DNA from 2 places in the Clavibacter phaseoli genome. Region 2 is predicted to be linked to the other one. Evidence: predicted binding sites of a transcription regulator. Region 2 holds the regulator's gene; the other holds the start of a gene.
The links. The regulator HspR, encoded in region 2, represses chaperone genes until heat shock. The targets are predictions, from matches to a motif close to AAGTTGAGTCNNNNNGACTCAACTT.
Positions count from the first base shown of each region.

Region 1: a site for HspR is predicted at 6,504-6,528, ahead of FGI33_RS02680 (Hsp20/alpha crystallin family protein). Genes of this name have one in related genera too.

Region 1 covers NZ_CP040786.1:570,454-578,779, forward strand. Annotated here, with positions in the region: gene FGI33_RS02660 (pyridoxal phosphate-dependent decarboxylase family protein) at 1-1,605, shown strand, start outside; gene FGI33_RS02665 (lysine N(6)-hydroxylase/L-ornithine N(5)-oxygenase family protein) at 1,602-2,972, shown strand; gene FGI33_RS02670 (GNAT family N-acetyltransferase) at 2,969-5,461, shown strand; gene FGI33_RS02675 (hypothetical protein) at 5,481-5,933, shown strand; gene FGI33_RS02680 (Hsp20/alpha crystallin family protein) at 6,021-6,479, opposite strand; gene FGI33_RS02685 (hypothetical protein) at 6,602-6,952, opposite strand; gene FGI33_RS02690 (SDR family oxidoreductase) at 7,081-7,773, shown strand; gene FGI33_RS02695 (CoA transferase) at 7,806-8,326, shown strand, end outside.
Region 2 covers NZ_CP040786.1:2,714,399-2,722,724, reverse strand. Annotated here, with positions in the region: gene dnaK (molecular chaperone DnaK) at 1-365, shown strand, start outside; gene FGI33_RS12835 (nucleotide exchange factor GrpE) at 362-1,015, shown strand; gene FGI33_RS12830 (DnaJ C-terminal domain-containing protein) at 1,136-2,149, shown strand; gene FGI33_RS12825 (heat shock protein transcriptional repressor HspR) at 2,169-2,624, shown strand; gene FGI33_RS12820 (class I SAM-dependent methyltransferase) at 2,621-3,856, shown strand; gene FGI33_RS12815 (acyltransferase family protein) at 3,810-4,898, opposite strand; gene FGI33_RS12810 (DUF1905 domain-containing protein) at 5,334-5,774, shown strand; gene FGI33_RS12805 (helix-turn-helix domain-containing protein) at 5,801-6,037, opposite strand; gene FGI33_RS12800 (hypothetical protein) at 6,037-6,675, opposite strand; gene FGI33_RS12795 (BLUF domain-containing protein) at 6,755-7,174, opposite strand; gene FGI33_RS12790 (2'-5' RNA ligase family protein) at 7,588-8,322, opposite strand.

The DNA of each region.
Region 1 (8,326 bases), 960 kb from region 2:
CTCTCCCCGCACGCCTCCCGCCCCTCCGATCCGACGCTCGCCGACCCCCGCGCCGACCCGCTCGCGGCCGACGCGGATCCCGCCGCCGAGCTCTTCTCCGACCGCTCCCTCCCCGGCTGGGACGCCGCCCTCCGCGCCGCCGCCGCCCACGTGCGCGCCGCCGCCCGCCGCGCCGACGGCCCGTTCACGGGGATCACGCCCGAGCGCCTCCGCGGATCCTTCGCCGGGCTCGACCTCGACCGCCCGCTCGGCGGCCTCGACGACGCGCTCGACGAGCTCGACGACCTGTACCTCCGCGACGCCGTCTGGTTCCACGACCCGTCCTACGTCGCGCACCTGAACTGCCCGATCCTCATCCCGGCGATCGCGGGGGAGCTCATCCTCTCGAGCGTCAACACGTCGATGGACACCTGGGACCAGAGCGCGGGCGCGACCCTCATCGAGCGCGCGCTCATCGACTGGACATCGGGCCGCGCCGGCCTCGGCGACGACGCGGACGGCGTCTTCACGAGCGGCGGCAGCCAGTCGAACCTGCAGGCGCTCCTCGTCGCCCGCGACGAGGCGGCGGCCGTGCACGGGCTGTCGATGGCCGACCGGCAGCGGATGCGGATCCTCGTCAGCGACGTCGGCCACTTCAGCGTGGAGAAGAGCGCCCGGATCCTCGGCCTCGCCCCCGACGCGGTCGTGCGCGTGCCGAGCGACGACGCCAAGCGGATGCGGGTCGACGCCCTCGAGCGCGAGCTGGCGCGCTGCTACGCCGCCGGCCTCCTGCCCATCGCCGTCGTCGCGACCGCCGGCACCACCGACTTCGGCAGCGTCGACCCGCTGCCCGCGATCGGCAACGTCTGCCGGCGCGAGGGAATCTGGCTGCACGTCGACGCCGCCTACGGCGGCGGGCTCCTGACGTCGCTCCGGCACCGGCACCTGCTCGACGGCATCGAGCGCGCCGACTCCGTGACCGTCGACTACCACAAGACCTTCTTCCAGCCCGTGAGCTCCAGCGCGCTCCTCGTGCGCGACGGCCGCACGCTCCGGCACGCGACTCTGCACGCCGACTACCTCAACCCCGCGGATCGCGCGCACGAGGAGATCCCGAACCAGGTCGACAAGTCGCTGCAGACCACGCGGCGCTTCGACGCGCTGAAGCTCTGGCTCACGCTGCGGACGGTGGGCGCCGACGGGGTGGGGCGGATGCTCGACGACGTGATCGCGCTCGCCGACCGCACGTGGTCGGCGCTGTGGCGGGATCCGGCGCTCGAGGTGGTGGTGCGGCCCGAGATCAGCGCGCTCGTGTTCCGGTACGTGCCGGCGGGGGAGCGGGAGGGATCCGCGGGGCCCGACGCGGGAGCCCGCTCGGACGCCGTGAACCGCGGCATCCGCCAGGCGATCCAGGACTCCGGTCGGGCGATGGTCGCCGCGACGCGCGTCGGCGGGCGCGCGCACCTCAAGCTCACGCTGCTCAACCCGGCCACGACGGACGCGCACATCGCGGAGATCCTCGGGATGGTGGTGGCGGCGGGCGACGCGCTCGACGCCGGGCTGGGCGACGCGGCTGCCGGCGCGCCCGCCGCGGCCGTCGTCGCCGTCGCGGAGGCCGGCCGATGAGCGCCGCCGCCGACCGCGTCCACGACGTCGTCGCCATCGGCCTCGGCCCCGCGAACCTCGGGCTCGCCTGCCTCGCGGACCCGCTCGACCTCGACCTCGTCGTGCTCGAGCGGAAGCCGCGCTTCGACTGGCACCCCGGCATGATGCTGCCGACCGCGCACCTGCAGACGCCGTTCCTCGCCGACCTCGTGACGCTCGCGGATCCGACCTCGCGCTTCTCGTTCCTCGCGTACCTCAAGGACATCGGGCGGCTGTACTCCTTCTACATCCGCGAGGACTTCTTCGTGCTGCGCAGCGAGTACGTCGCGTACTGCCGGTGGGCGGCGGAGCGCGCGCGGGGGATCGAGCTCGACCGCGACGTGCGGGCGGTCTCGTTCGACGAGGCCCGTGGCGCGTACGTCGTCGAGTCGGTCGACGCGGCGGGCGTCGCGCACGTGCACCTCGGCCGGGCCCTCGTGGTCGGCGTCGGCACGCCGCCGTGGCTGCCCGCGGCCGTCCGCGACCTGCCGGGCGTCGTGCACAGCTCCGGCTACCTCGGCGCCAAGGACGCGCTGCAGGAGCGGGACGCCATCACGGTGGTCGGCAGCGGGCAGAGCGCGGCCGAGATATACCGCGACCTCCTCGAGGACGTGGACTCCCGCGGCTACCGGCTCGACTGGATCACGCGCTCGCCGCGGTTCTTCCCGCTCGAGTACACGCGCCTGACGCTCGAGATGACGAGCCCCGAGTACAGCGACCACTTCTTCGGCCTCCCCGCGGACGCACGCGAGGCGCTGCTGCGCGAGCAGCGGAACCTGTACAAGGGCATCGACTCGGAGCTGATCGACGACATCTTCCAGGCGCTGTACCGGAAGCGGCTCGCGTTCGACGCGCTGCGGGCGGAGGGGCGGCTCGCGGCAGGCGGCGACGCGGGGTCCGGCGTGCCGACGCGGCTGCTCACCAACGCGGAGGTGGTGTCGGCGCGCGCGACGCCCGACGGCGGCGCGGTCCTCGGGCTGCGGCACGCGGAGACGGGCGCCGAGCGCGACTGGCCCACGGGCGCGGTGATCATGGCGAGCGGCTACGACGCGTCGGCCCCGCGGATCCTCGACGGGCTCGGCGACCGCGTGCGCCGCGACGCGCGCGGCCGTCTCGACGTGGCGCGGGAGCACACGGTCGACGACGCCGGCACGCTCTTCGTGCAGAACGCGGAGGTGCACACGCACGGCTTCGTCGCGCCCGACCTCGGCATGACCGCGCACCGCAACTCGCGGATCCTGCGCGCGATCACCGGCCACGAGCACCACGCCGTCGAGGAGCGGATCGCGTTCCAGGAGTTCGGGCTGCCCGACGACGTGCCCGCGGCCGGATCGGGGGTGCTCGCGTGAGCGCGCCCGCCGTCGAGGCGCCCGCCGCCGAGTTCCCTGCCTATGGGCTCGACCTGCGCCCGCTCGACCCGGACGCCGACGCCGCGCTCGTGCACGCCTGGGTCACGGCGACCCGCGCCGGCTTCTGGCAGATGGAGCACGCGACCCTCGACGAGGTCCGGGCCGAGTACCGGTCCATCAAGGCGGATCCGCGGCGGGAGGCCTGGATCGGCCTCCACGACGGCGCCCCCGCATTCCTCGTCGAGGCCTACGACCCGGCGGACGACCCCGTCGGCGCGCACCTGGATCCGCTCCCCGGCGACCGCGGCATGCACCTGCTCGTCGCGCCGCCGGCCGGCGACCCGCTGCCCGGGTTCACGACCGCGGTCATGCGGCACGTCGTGGCGCACCTCCTCCGGGATCCGGCCGTGCGGCGCCTCGTCGTCGAGCCCGACGTCCGGAACACCCGGATCCAGCGCCTCAACGAGCTCGTCGGCTTCCGGCCGCTCCGGGTCGTCGACCTCGGCGCGAAGCACGCGCTCCTCAGCGTCGTCGCGCGCGACGACGCGCTCCTCCCGCACACCCCTCCGACGGACGGACACCCCATGACCCTCACCCACGACCGCGCGACGGATCCCGCGACGCCCGCCCTCCCGGCGGCCGAGCCCGACCCGCGCGTCCACCCCGCCGCGCACCTCCGACCCGACGTCTGGGCCGCCGCCACCCGCCACCTCGTGCGCAAGGCGCTCGCCGAGTTCGCGCACGAGCTGCTCATCGCGCCCGAGCGCGTGGAGCCGGAGTGCGCGCCCGGCGAGCCCCGCCGCCCGCACGACCCGCGCGCCTGGGCGGACTACCGGGTCGCGAGCGCCGACGGCCGGAGCGCCTACGCGTACCGGGCCAGGATCCTCGAGCTCGACCACTGGGACGTCGACGAGGCGAGCATCCGCCGCACCGTCGACGGCGCGCCCGCCGAGCTCGACGCGACCGACCTCGTGCTCGACCTCCGCGACCGCCTCGGGATCACCGACGAGGTGCTGCCCGTCTACCTCGACGAGATCCAGAGCACGCTCTCGGCCGCCGCCTTCTCGCGCCTCCGCGACGTGCCGGACGCGCGCGGGCTCCTCACCGCGTCGTACGCGGAGGTCGAGTCGACGATGGACGAGGGCCACCCGTGCTTCGTCGCGACCAACGGCCGCATCGGCTTCGACCTCGACGACCACGACAGGTACGCGCCCGAGGCGGCCCAGGACGTGCGGATCCTCTGGCTCGCCGTGCACGAGCGCCTCGCCCGCTTCACCGCGATCGACGGCCTCGACCGCGAGGCGTTCCTCGACGCCGAGCTCGGCGCATCCGCCCGCACCCGCTTCCGGGCCCGCATGCGGGAGCTCTGCATCGACCCCGCGGGGCGCGTGCTCGTGCCCGTGCACCCGTGGCAGTGGGAGAACGTCGTCACCGTGACCTTCGCGGGCCTCGTCGCCCGGCGCGACATCGTGCTCCTCGGCACGGGCGACGACGAGTACGGCGCGCAGCAGTCCATCCGCACGTGGGCCAACCGCACGACCCCCGAGCGCTGCTACGTGAAGACGTCGCTGTCGATCCTCAACATGGGCTTCACGCGCGGCCTCTCGCCGGCGTACATGGCGGTGACCCCGGCGATCAACGACTGGGTCCACGCGCTCGTCACGGGCGACGAGGAGTTCGCGCGCCTCGGCTTCGGGATCCTCCGCGAGGTCGCCGCGGTCGGCGTGCGCGACGAGCGGGTCGAGTCCGCGCTGCCGCCCGGCCACGCCCACGGGAAGATGCTGTCCGCGCTCTGGCGCGAGTCGCCCGTGCCCGGCCTCGCGGAGGGCGAGCGGCTGATGAGCATGACGAGCCTGCTGCACGTCGACGCCCACGGCGACACCGTCATCGGCGCGCTCATCGACGCGTCCGGGATCGGCGCGGCCGCGTGGCTCCGCCGCTGGCTCGACGCCTACCTCGTGCCGCTCGCGCACGCGCTCCTCGCGCACGACCTCGCGTTCATGCCGCACGGCGAGAACGTCATCCTCGTGCTGCGCGACCACGTCGTCGTGCGCGTGCTGATGAAGGACATCGCCGAGGAGGTCGCCCTCTTCGACACGGAGCGCGAGCTGCCGGAGGACGTGCGGCGGATCCGGATGGAGATCCCCGAGGCCGAGCGCACCCTCACGGTCTTCACCGACGTGATGGACGGCTTCCTCCGCTTCGCCGCGGCGCTCCTCGAGGACCGCGACGACCTCGGCCCCGACGGCCTCTGGCGCGTGGCCGCGGAGGCGCTCGCCGACCACGAGCGCGCCCACCCGGAGCTCGCGGAACGCTTCGCCCGCTTCGACCTCTTCGCGCCGTCGTTCGACCGCTCGTGCCTCAACCGGCTCCAGCTGCGCGACAACCGGCGCATGGTCGACCTGCAGGCGCCCGTGATGCAGATCCACGGATCGCTGCGGAACCCGCTCGCGCCCCATTCCGGGCTGCGGCCTCGCCACGGCGCCTGACGTCCAGCAGGCTGGCGGCATGACGGGGATGGGCGGGTCCGGCCGGCGCGTGACCGTCGCGGTCCTCGCGGCTCTCGCCGTCGGGGTGCTCGCCGCCTGCACGACCGGCGGCGGCAGCGGCATGTGCCGGGACTGGATCCTGACCTCCGGCCCGGAAGACTGGGACGACGGGGCCACGCTGATCGTGGAGGCTGACGTCATCACGGGCGGACGCACGGTGGACATCACGGGCGTCTACGTCGTCCACGAGACGAGCCCGACGCCCGTGATCACGGGGGAGCGGCCTGACGGCACGATCGACGTCATCTCCCCGTCCGTCGACTGCACGACGGCGGGCGAGCCCGTGACCTACGACGGCGCGGATCCGCTCGCCGAGGACGGGCGGTACCGCCTGTACCTGCGTCCGGAGGAGGGCCGGCACGATGTCTGGCGGCTGGTCGTGCCCGGCGCCGTCGAGCCGCTCGCCGACTGACGCGGTCCGGACGGACGAGGAGCCGCCGCCCGCTCTCGCGGACGACGGCTCCTCGTCGTGGCGGCACCTCGTCGGCGCCCGGGTGGATCAGCTCGCGACGGGCGCGCCCTGCTCCACCGTCAGCGTGCGGCCCTCCTGGCCCTGCGGCTCGTCGGACGTGACCTGGATCTTCCGCGGCTTCGCCCGCTCGCTCACGGGGATGGTGACGCTCAGCACGCCGTTGGCGTAGTGCGCCGAGATGCGCTCGGTGTCGATGCCCTGGCCGAGCGTGAGCTGGCGGAGGAACGTGCCGGCGACGCGCTCGCGGGTCAGCCACCGGACGTCCCGGTCGCCGGCGAGGGTGCGCTCGGCGCGGATGGTGAGCAGCTGGCCGTCCACGTCGATGTCGACCGAGCCCGGGTCGATGCCCGGGAGGTCGGCGGCCAGCACGTAGGTGTCGCCCTCGCGGTGCAGGTCGATGGGCATCGGGCGGTTCGCCTGGCGGGTCTCGGCCAGCGCTCCCATGGCGCGGTCCAGCTCGCGGAACGGATCGAAGGTCATGTTCATGCTCGACTCCTCTGATGATCTCCGGGGTTGAGCCCCCTCGGCTCAACTACGCCGAGATTAGCACTCGACCCAGGCGAGTGCCAAGCCGTTCGCCGAGGGCGAATGCACCGCTGACCACCTCTTCAAGAGCGGCGACGGAGGTCGCGCTCCATGCGCCCGATGAGGGTCCAGACCGCGCGCGAGAGGTCGGGGTGCTCCAGCGCGATGCCGCGCAGCAGCCGGTACTCGAAGCGCGCGACGACGCCCGGCGCGGTCGACGGGTGGCGCACGCGGGCCAGCTCCTCCGCCATCCCGTCGGCCTCGAGCGCGTCCTGCCGGAGCGTCGCGACGACGTGCTCGTCCACGGTCGGCAGCTGCGGGATCACCTCCCACGGGTCGTCGCCGTTCCGGCAGCGGTGCTCGATCACGGCGTCCAGCTCGTCGCGGGCCTCCTGGCGCAGCACCTCGAGGCTGGCGGGGAAGCGGGCGTGCACGGGCGGATCCTCTCGGGCGGCGGGCCGCCGGGCGGCGGACCCCTTCACGCTACGTCATGCCCCGGAGCGCGCCGGACGGGTGGCCGGATGCCGTCGGTAGCCTGGAGGACCGCGACCCAGGAGGATCCATGACCGACCACGCCCGCCCCGTCGCCCTCGTCACCGGAGCGACCCGCGGCATCGGCCGTGCCGTCGCCGAGGACCTCGGCCGCACCCACCGCGTGATCGTGCACGGCCGCGACCGCGACGCCGTCGACGCGCTCGCCGCCACGCTGCCGGCCGCCGTCGGCTGGGCCGCCGACCTCGCCGCGGGCGGCCTCGCCGACCTCGTCCCCGAGCTCGACCGCCTCGACGTGCTCGTGCACTCCGCCGGCGTGATCGGCGGCGACGCGGTGGCGGAGACGCCCGTCGACGAGTGGCGGCGGGTCTTCGAGATCAACGTCTTCGCGGTCGCCGAGGTGACGCGCGTCCTCCTGCCCGCGCTCCGGGCGGCGAAGGGGCAGGTCGTGCTCGTCAACTCCGGATCCGGCTTCACGGCGAATCCCACGGGCGGCGTCTACGCGGGATCCAAGTTCGCCCTCCGTGCGCTCGGCGACGCCCTCCGCGAGGAGGAGCGCCCGCACGGCGTGCGCGTCTCGAGCGTGCACCCGGGCCGCGTCGCCACCGACATGCAGCGCGAGCTCCGCGCCAAGGAGGGCGGCGAGTACGACGAGACGCGCTACCTGGAGCCCGCGTCGGTCGCTCGCGCCGTGCGCCTCGTGGTCGACCAGACCCGCGACGGCACGCTCGAGTCGGTGTCGCTGCGCCCGTTCGGGGGCTGATCCGCGCCCGGCCGCCGGCGTAGCGTGCGGGCATGACGACCCCGGCACCCGACGACGCCTCCGGGCTCGCGGCCGCGGCCGCCGTGCTGGGCGCTACCGCCCCGACGCGCGTCGTGGGCCGCGGCGCCCTCCGATCTGCGCTGCCCGTCACGGATCTCGCCGTGTCCGCGCTCGGGCTGCTCGGCGGCGCGGTGGTCGCGCTCGACGAGGCCGTCGGGCTGCCGGGCGCCAGCGAGGTCGTCGTCCACCGCGGTCGCGCCGAGACGTGGTGCGGGCAGCACGTGACGCCGGTCGGGTGGGCGCTGCCGTCGCCGTGGGATCCGCTCTCCGGCTCGTTCCCCACGCGCGACGGCTCGTGGATCCGCACGCACGCCAACGCGCCACGCCACCGCGCCGCGCTGCTCGCCGTCACCGGCTGCGCGCCCGACGCCGACGCCGCGGCGCTGACCCGGGCGATCGCCGGGTGGGACGCGATCGCCCTCGAGGACGCGGTCGTCGCGGCGGGCGGCGTCGCGGCGGCTCTCCGGAGCGCAGGCGAGTGGGCGGCGACGGA
Region 2 (8,326 bases):
ACAAGACGCGCCGCGAGCAGGCCGAGGTCCGCAACAACGCGGAGCAGCTCGCCTACTCGATCGACAAGCTCATCAAGGAGAACGACGACAAGCTCCCCGAGGACGTCAAGTCCGAGGTCCAGGGCGACGTCGACGGCCTGAAGAGCGCCCTCGCGGGCGACGACGAGGCCGCGGTGAAGACCGCGTTCGACAAGCTCTCCGCGAGCCAGACCAAGCTCGGCGAGGCCATCTACGCGCAGGGCCAGCAGGAGCAGGCCGCGGGTGAGACCCCCGAGGGCGCATCCGAGGCGAAGAAGGACGACGAGGACATCGTCGACGCCGAGGTCGTGGACGAGGACGACGAGGACAAGAAGACGGACCGATGACCGAGGACACCGCGAACGGCGAGGGCCGCGGGCCCGAGGACGAGGGAGCCGAGCAGTCGGCCCCCGCGTCCCCGGCCGGGCCCGACGCGCAGGCGGCGGGCGCCGCTGACGCGGCGTCCGTCCCGGGCCAGGACGGCGCGTTCGTCGAGGCCGAGGGCCCCGACGTCGAGACGACCGATCCCATGGACGAGGAGCTCCAGGATCTCATCGAGCAGACCCGGGCGGAGCCCGTCGAGGGCGACTCCGAGCACCTCGCGGACCTGAAGCGCGTCACCGCGGAGTACGCCAACTACCGCAAGCGCACCGAGGCCAACCGCGAGATCGAGCGCCAGCGCGCGGTCGGCGACGTGGTCAAGGGCATCCTCCCGGTGCTCGACGACCTCGACCGGGCCGAGAAGCACGGCGACCTCGCGGAGGGCGGACCGCTCACCGCGATCGTCGCCAAGCTGCGGACGAACGTCGAGCGCATCGGGCTGGTCAAGGTCGGCGCCGTCGGCGACGCCTTCGACCCGCAGGTGCACGAGGCGATCTTCCAGAAGCCGAACCCCGAGGTCCAGGTGGACACCGTCGCGGACGTCGTCGAGAGTGGCTACTACATCGGCGAGACGCTGCTTCGGGCCGCGAAGGTCGTCGTCGACAAGCCGGAGTAGCGCCATCAACCGCAGCATCGATCCGGCTGCACCCACCCCGGTCCGGGCGTCCGCACGCGCGGGCGCCCGGACCGGGTCGTGCGGCCCCCACCACGAGACGAAGAAGAAGGGAGGCGTCTGATGGCCAGCCAGGACTGGTTCGACAAGGACTTCTACAAGGTCCTCGGAGTGTCCAAGGACGTCTCGGAGGCCGACCTGAAGAAGGCCTACCGCAAGCTCGCCCGGCAGTACCACCCGGACAGCAACCCGGATCCGTCGGCCGAGGCGCGCTTCAAGGAGATCAGCGAGGCGCACGCCGTGCTCGCCGACAAGGAGCAGCGCAAGGAGTACGACCAGATCCGCGCGATGGGATCCGGCGCGCGCTTCAGCGCGCCCGGCGCCGGCGCGCCGGGCGGCGGCTTCGAGGACGTGTTCGGCGGCATGTTCGGCCAGCAGGCCGGTGGCCGCGGCCGGCGGGCGGCCGGGTTCGGATCCGGCCAGCCGCAGTACAGCCAGGGCGGCTTCGAGGACATCCTCGGCGGCATGTTCGGCAACGGCGGCTTCGGCCAGTCGTCCGGCGGCTATCGGGGCTACGGCGCGCCCACCAAGGGCCGCGACGTCACGGCGTCCACCACGATCGACTTCCTCACCGCGGTGCAGGGCGACGTCGTGCGCCTGCAGGACTCGGACGGCCGCCCCCTCACGGTGCGCGTGCCGGCCGGCGTCTCCGACGGGCAGAAGATCCGGCTCGCCGGCAAGGGCGAGCCGTCGGGCGACGGCGGCGCGTCGGGCGACATCATCCTCACGGTGCACGTGCGACCGCACCCCGTGTTCGAGCGCGACGGGCTGAACCTCCGGGTCAACGTGCCCGTCACGTTCCCCGAGGCCGCGCTCGGCGCGACCATCGAGGTGCCCACGCTCGGCGGCGACCCGGTGCGGCTGAAGGTCGCGCCCGGCACGTCCAGCGGCAAGGTGCTGCGCGTCAAGGGCCGCGGCGTCACGACCCCGAAGGGCACGGGCGACCTGCTCGCGCGCATCGAGGTCGCGGTGCCGTCCCGCCTCAGCGACGCCCAGCGCGTGGCGCTCGACGCGTTCGCCAGCTCGGGACCCGACGAGGACCCGCGCCGCGAGCTCATCGAGCGGGCCAGGAGCTGACGTGGATCCGCGCGACACGATGGACGAGGACGCCCCCGTCTTCGTGATCTCCGTGGCGGCCGAGCTGTCGGGCATGCACCCGCAGACGCTCCGGCAGTACGACCGCCTCGGGCTCGTGTCGCCCACCCGCACGGCCGGGCGCTCCCGCCGCTACTCGATGCGCGACGTCGTGCAGCTGCGTGAGGTCGCCCGGCTGGGCGCCGAGGGCGTGAGCCTGGAGGGCATCGCGAGGATCCTCGAGCTCGAGAACCAGGTGGCCGAGCTCCGCGGACGCGTCCGCCAGCTGGAGTCGGCGCTCGCCGACGAGCTGCTGTCGCGCCCCGGCCGCCGCGTCTTCGCGGCCCGCGGCGACGGCGACGTGGTGTCGCTGCGCGCGGGCGTGCGGCCCTCGCGGCCCACCGAGGTCGTGCTGTACCGGGCGGCGCTCTCCATGCCGGACCCCGACCGCGACGGCTCCGGGCGCGACGCGCGGTGAGCGACGCCACCGCCACAGCATCCGTCGCCGACGACCTGCTCGACCTCGGCGCGCTCCGCCGCCGGCCCGACGTCGAGGCCGAGAACCTCTTCGCCGTGGACGCGGCCGACCGGCTGCTCCTCGACGAGCTGGTCGCGCTGCTCGACGCCGCGGCAGCCGACGGGCGTCCCGTCCGTCCCGAGGAGCTCGTCGTCGTCGGCGACCAGTACGGCGCCCTCGCGCTCGGGGCCGTGGCGGCGCTGCGTCGCGTCGGGGCGGCGGATCCCGTGCGCATCCGCGTGCACCAGGACGCACTCGCCTCCGAGACCGCGCTCGACCTCAACGCGGAGCTGATCGGCGAGACCGCGGAGATCGCCCACCACGGGCTCGACGACGCGCTGGCCGACGGCGCCCGCGTCGTGGTCGCGCGCCTGCCCCGCAGCCTCGACGCGCTCGACGAGTGGGCCGGCGTCGTCGCGCGCGCGGCCGCCGACGACGTGACCGTGCTCGCCGGCGGCCGCGTGAAGCACATGACGCCCGCGATGACCGAGGTGCTCGCCCGCCGCTTCGGCGACGTGCGGGCGACGCTCGCGCGGCAGAAGTCGCGGATCCTCGTGGCGCGCCGACCCCTGCGCGACGGCGATCTGGACGGCTCCGGCGAGCTCTACCCGCGTGCCGCCTCCCACCCCGACCTGGGCCTCGAGGTGCGCGCGCACGGCGCCGCCTTCGCGGGCGCCCGCGTCGACATCGGCACGCGCTTCCTCCTCTCCTTCCTCGCCGACCTGCCCGCCGACGCCCGCGTCGCGGTCGACCTCGGCTGCGGCACCGGCGTCATCGCGGCGGCCGTCGCGCTCGCCCGGCCGGACCTGCGCGTCGTCGCGACCGACCAGTCGTGGGCGGCCGTCGACTCGGCGCGCGCGACCGTCGCCGCCAACGGGGTCGCCGAGCGGGTGACCGTGGTGCGCGACGACGCGGGATCCACCGTCCCCGACGGATCCGCCGACCTCGTGCTCCTGAACCCGCCCTTCCACACGGGCGCGACCGTGCACGCGGGCCTCGCGCCGCGCCTGTTCGCCGCCGCGGCCCGCATGCTGCGCCCCGGCGGCGAGCTGTGGACCGTCTACAACAGCCCCCTCGGCTACCGGCCGCAGCTGACGCGCATCGTCGGCCCCACCCGCGAGGCGGGCCGGAACGCGAAGTTCACGGTCACGGTCTCGACGAAGCCGGGGCCGGATCCGGATCCGCGGGCCTAGCCGGCGGCCGGCGCTTGCCCGCCAGCGCGCGCTGCGCCGGCACCTCGACGAGGCGGTGCAGCGCTGCCGCGACGAGCGTCGCGATCACGAGCGATGCGAGCGCGAGCACCACGCCCGCGGCCGTCGACCGCGGCAGCGCGTCCGGCCACAGCGCGACGACCGACTGCATCACGAGGACGTGCACGAGGTAGAAGGCGAACGAGATCTCGCCGAGGAAGACCCAGCGCCTCGAGGCGAGGAACGTGGGGCGGCCCTCGATGTCGCGGCGGGCGAGCGCGGCCAGCAGGAGTGCGAACCCCAGCGCCGTGAACCCGGTGAGGGCGAAGCGCGAGTCCTGGTTCGCGGTGGAGACGACGTACCCGGCGACGGCCAGGGCGGCCGGCAGCGCGAGGCGCGGTCCGCGCCAGGCACCCCGGCGCATCAGCATCGCCACGAGGACCCCGAGGACGAACTCCGGGAGGCGGGCGGGCGGCCAGACGTCGGTGCGCAACCCGCCGGGGAACAGCGGCAGCAGGTACGGCATGGCCAGGAGGATCGCGAGGGCGATGGCGGACAGGGCCCACAGCACGGCCGCGGACGCCCGTCGCAGCGGGAGGATCAGCAGCGGGAAGACGAGGTAGAAGAAGGCCTCGTTGACGAGCGACCAGGAGACCGGGTTGCCGGCCTGCCACCAGGGCGAGTGCCACGTGCTCACGAGCAGCGCGTTCGCGACCACGGCCTTCCCGCTCCCGGTGCGGATCTGCGGCAGGAGGGTGGCCGCGAGCAGCAGGGCCACCAGGAGCGTCACGGCGTGCAGCGGGTAGACCCGCGCGAAGCGGCGCCGCCAGAACGCCAGGGCGCTGCCGCCCGGTCGGTCGGCCCACGCGAGCACGAAGCCCGAGAGCATGAAGAAGAGGGACACGCCCACGCCTCCCGCCGCCACCAGCGACGAGTACTGGATCTGCCGATCGCCCTCGAGGAACCCGAGCCGCGACACGTGGTACGCGAACACGACGAACGCGGCGATCCAGCGGAGGCCCGTCAGGGACGGGAGGTTCCGCACCCGCAGCGCGGGGTCGGCGACGCCGGCGGCGAGGGGGTTCGTGGCGACGATGATGGGGTTCCCTCCAGGGGCTGCGGTGGATCCCGGTCCCGATCGCGCCGGGACGGCGGGGATGGCTCTAGCCGTCGAGGTCCCGTGCCGTCCGGATGCGCGGCGCCCGGACCGGTGGGCGGGCGTCCGGCGCCCGCGCGCATCTGGACAACCTACCTGCTCGCCTGTCGCGCGCGCGTCAGGACCCGTCGCGGCCGGGCGCCTCGTCCCGTGCGGCGGCGCCGTCGAGGGAGGCGCCGGGAGGGGGCCGCCCGGCGGGGTCCGGCGATGAGGCGGGCCGGAACGCGAAGTCCACGGTCGCCGTCTCGACGGAGCCGGATGCCCGGGCCTAGCCTCGGGTCCATCGCGACGACCCGCGCCGCGCCCGCTCGCCGAGGAGCAGCCATGCCCACCTTCCGCACCCGCGTCATGCAGGCCCGCGTCAACGCGACCGGCCTCCCCGTGCCTGCGGAGGCCCTCGACGAGCTGGGCGCCGGGAAGCGCCCCGCCGTCGTCGTGACCGTCGCGGGCTACACGTACCGCACGAGCGTCGGCACGATGGGCGGCGAGCACCTGATCCCGCTCAGCGCCGCGCACCGCGCCGCGTCGGGCGTCGCCGCCGACGACGAGGTGGAGGTCACCATCGAGCTCGACGCCGCGCCGCGCGAGGCCGTGGTCCCGGAGGAGGTCGCGGCCGCGCTCGCCGCGGAGCCGGCCCTCGCGGAGGCGTTCCACGCGTTGTCGTCGAGCCGGCAGCGCGCCCTCGTGGATCCGATCGCCGAGGCCAAGACCGACGAGACCCGCGCGCGCCGGGTCGAGAAGGCGCTCGCGGCGCTGCGCGGCTGAGTCCGACGGCCGACGGGTCGCGCGCGTCAAGCCGTCGGCGGATCCAGCACCAGCAGGTCGCCGATCTCGCACTCGAGCGCACGGCAGACCGCGACGAGCGTCGAGTAGCGGATCGCCCGGGCGCGGTCGTTCTTCAGCACCGAGAGGTTGACCTGGCTCACGCCCACGATCGCGCTCAGCCGCGTCAGCGTCATGCCGCGCGCGGCGAGCAGCTCGTCGAGGCGGCAGTGGACGCCGGTGGGGGCGTCGTCGTCGGCGCCCATCAGACGAGGCCGCGGGTGTCGCGCTGCAGGGTCTCGCCGTGCTCCACCACGAGGCCCACGATCATCAGGGCGAAGCCGAGCGCGATGGTCGACGCGTCGACCTCCGCGACCACCGGCCAGAAGCCCTCGAGCCCCGCGGCCGGGTCGTTGAGCGCGTCGCCGACCATCCAGGCCACGCCGGTGCGCGCGGCGAGCGAGAGTAGCGCCGCGATCATGACGGTGCCGCCCGCGAGCGTCACCACGAGGCTGAGACGGCGGGCGAGCGGATCCGGTCGGAGCAGCCGGCGGGCGAGGATCGCGACCGTGCCCGCGAGCGCGATGCCCACGGAGGCGTCGAGCGCGATGCGGACGACGTGCAGCGCGACGATCCCGCCGGGCAGAGCGCCCACCGCGACCTCGGCCGTGCGGTAGGCGCCCGATCGGAGGTCGGCGGGGCCGGCGTCGGCCTCGGCCGGCAGGGATCCGCGCATCTCGAGCGACGTGTGCACGACCCCCGTCCGCACGGTCTCCACCGCGCTCGCGACGGCGGCCGCGGCCACCAGGATCAGCACGAGCACGGCGATCGCGAGGGCCGCCCACAGGACGCCGCGGGTGAGGCGCGCGGACGATCCGGTGCCGGCGAGAGGCGAGCGTCCCATGTCATGTCCCATCGATCATCGTTACAACGAATGTCGATATGGTCGCACGCGCGCGGCCCCGTGTCGAGGCCCGCGGGGATCACGCCGGGTGCGTGCGGAACCACTCCAGCAGCCAGCGGGCGCGGGACGGCGCGTCGGGGCGCTCGGCGGCGGACGCCGGCTTGTCGAGGAAGTCGTCGTAGCCGTGCAGCTCGCGCACGGTCGCGTCGTCGACCGTGCGGAAGCCCATCGACCAGGCGGGGAACTGCCGGGCGGGGATCTGCTCGTCGAGCAGCAGGCGCACCTCGCCGTGGCGCGGATCCGCCGCGATGGTGGCGAAGACGTCCTGCACCGCGTCGTCCGGGCCCTCGAGCACCTGCATGAAGCGGCCGTCGCGATGGAGGAGCAGCCCGGTGAGGCCCGTCCTGTCGTTGTTCCGCGCGCACTGCCGCAGCAGCTCCGCGAGGTCGTCGTCGGTCAGGTGCCGCGTGGCGGTGCTCGTGTAGACGGTCGTGCGCATGGATCCCCCTCAGGCCGTCCTCCCATCCTGGCGCGTCGCGGCGGTCGTCGGGAGACGGGACGCGCGCGGACGGCGGGAGCCGGACATCGACGACCGTCCGGCATCCCGTCCGTCGCGGGGGTGAGCGCACAAGAGCCCGACGCGTCCGCGGGTACGGCGCGCGCCGGGCTCCTGCTGCTGCCGCGTCCGTTCGGGTCGGGTCGCGGAGGGATCTGATGAGCTGCCCCGCGGGCGGGGGGACGCGGCGGGGAGCTCCTCGGGTATCCATTCGCACGGCGGCATCGGGGGGAACCCGCTGTGCTGAGATGACTCTACGACGCCGGTCCTCATTTAGGGGGACATGTCGCGCACGAATTGCGGGTGATCCGAGGGTGAGGCGAGGGTGAGAAGCGCGGGCCGCCGTGGATCCGGGGTCAGCGGGCGGTGCCGCCGAGGGTCCAGGTGCGCACGTGCTCCCAGGTGAGCGTCGTCCACCAGCGGCCGGACCAGTCCGGGCTGGCCGTGCGGTACATGACGACCGTGTCGCCGACGAAGCCGGTGGGCACGGGCTCGTCGAGCTCGCGGATGAAGGCGCCCACCTCGTCGTGCAGGTCGGGGCGCACGTAGAGGTCGTGCGAGGCGAGCGAGAGGTGGGCGCGGAAGCGCTCGGGGTCGAACTCGTGCAGCTCGGGCGACGACATGGGCCGGCGGAAGGGCGCGACGACGCGGTCGATGTCGGCCGCGAGCGCGAGGAGGTCGGCGTTCCGCGACCCGTCGGGGGTCCCGTCGACGTCGTAGACGAAGCCGACGCCCTGCTCGCGGACGCCGGCGTTGTGCACGGGGAAGGCGGGGCGGCCGGCCAGCAGCTCCGTCACGGCGTCGATGACGAGGTCCTCGTCGCGGCCGAGCGGCTGGCTGCCGACCAGGGTCGCGTGGGGCGGGAACGCGCCGGCGGAGACGAGCCCGTACTGCGCCCGGAGCTGGTCGGTGACCACGGTGACGGCGCGGCAGGTGCGGGGGTCCGGGCGCAGGAAGATCCCGTAGCGGAACGGGTCGCTGTCGTCGCGGGGGAGCGCGGAGGGGTGCGCGCGGCCGTCGACCCGGGCGGCCGACGCGGGCGCGGTGTCGGGGGCGGCGAGCGCGTAGGCGGTGGGGTCGTCGTGGTCCATGCGG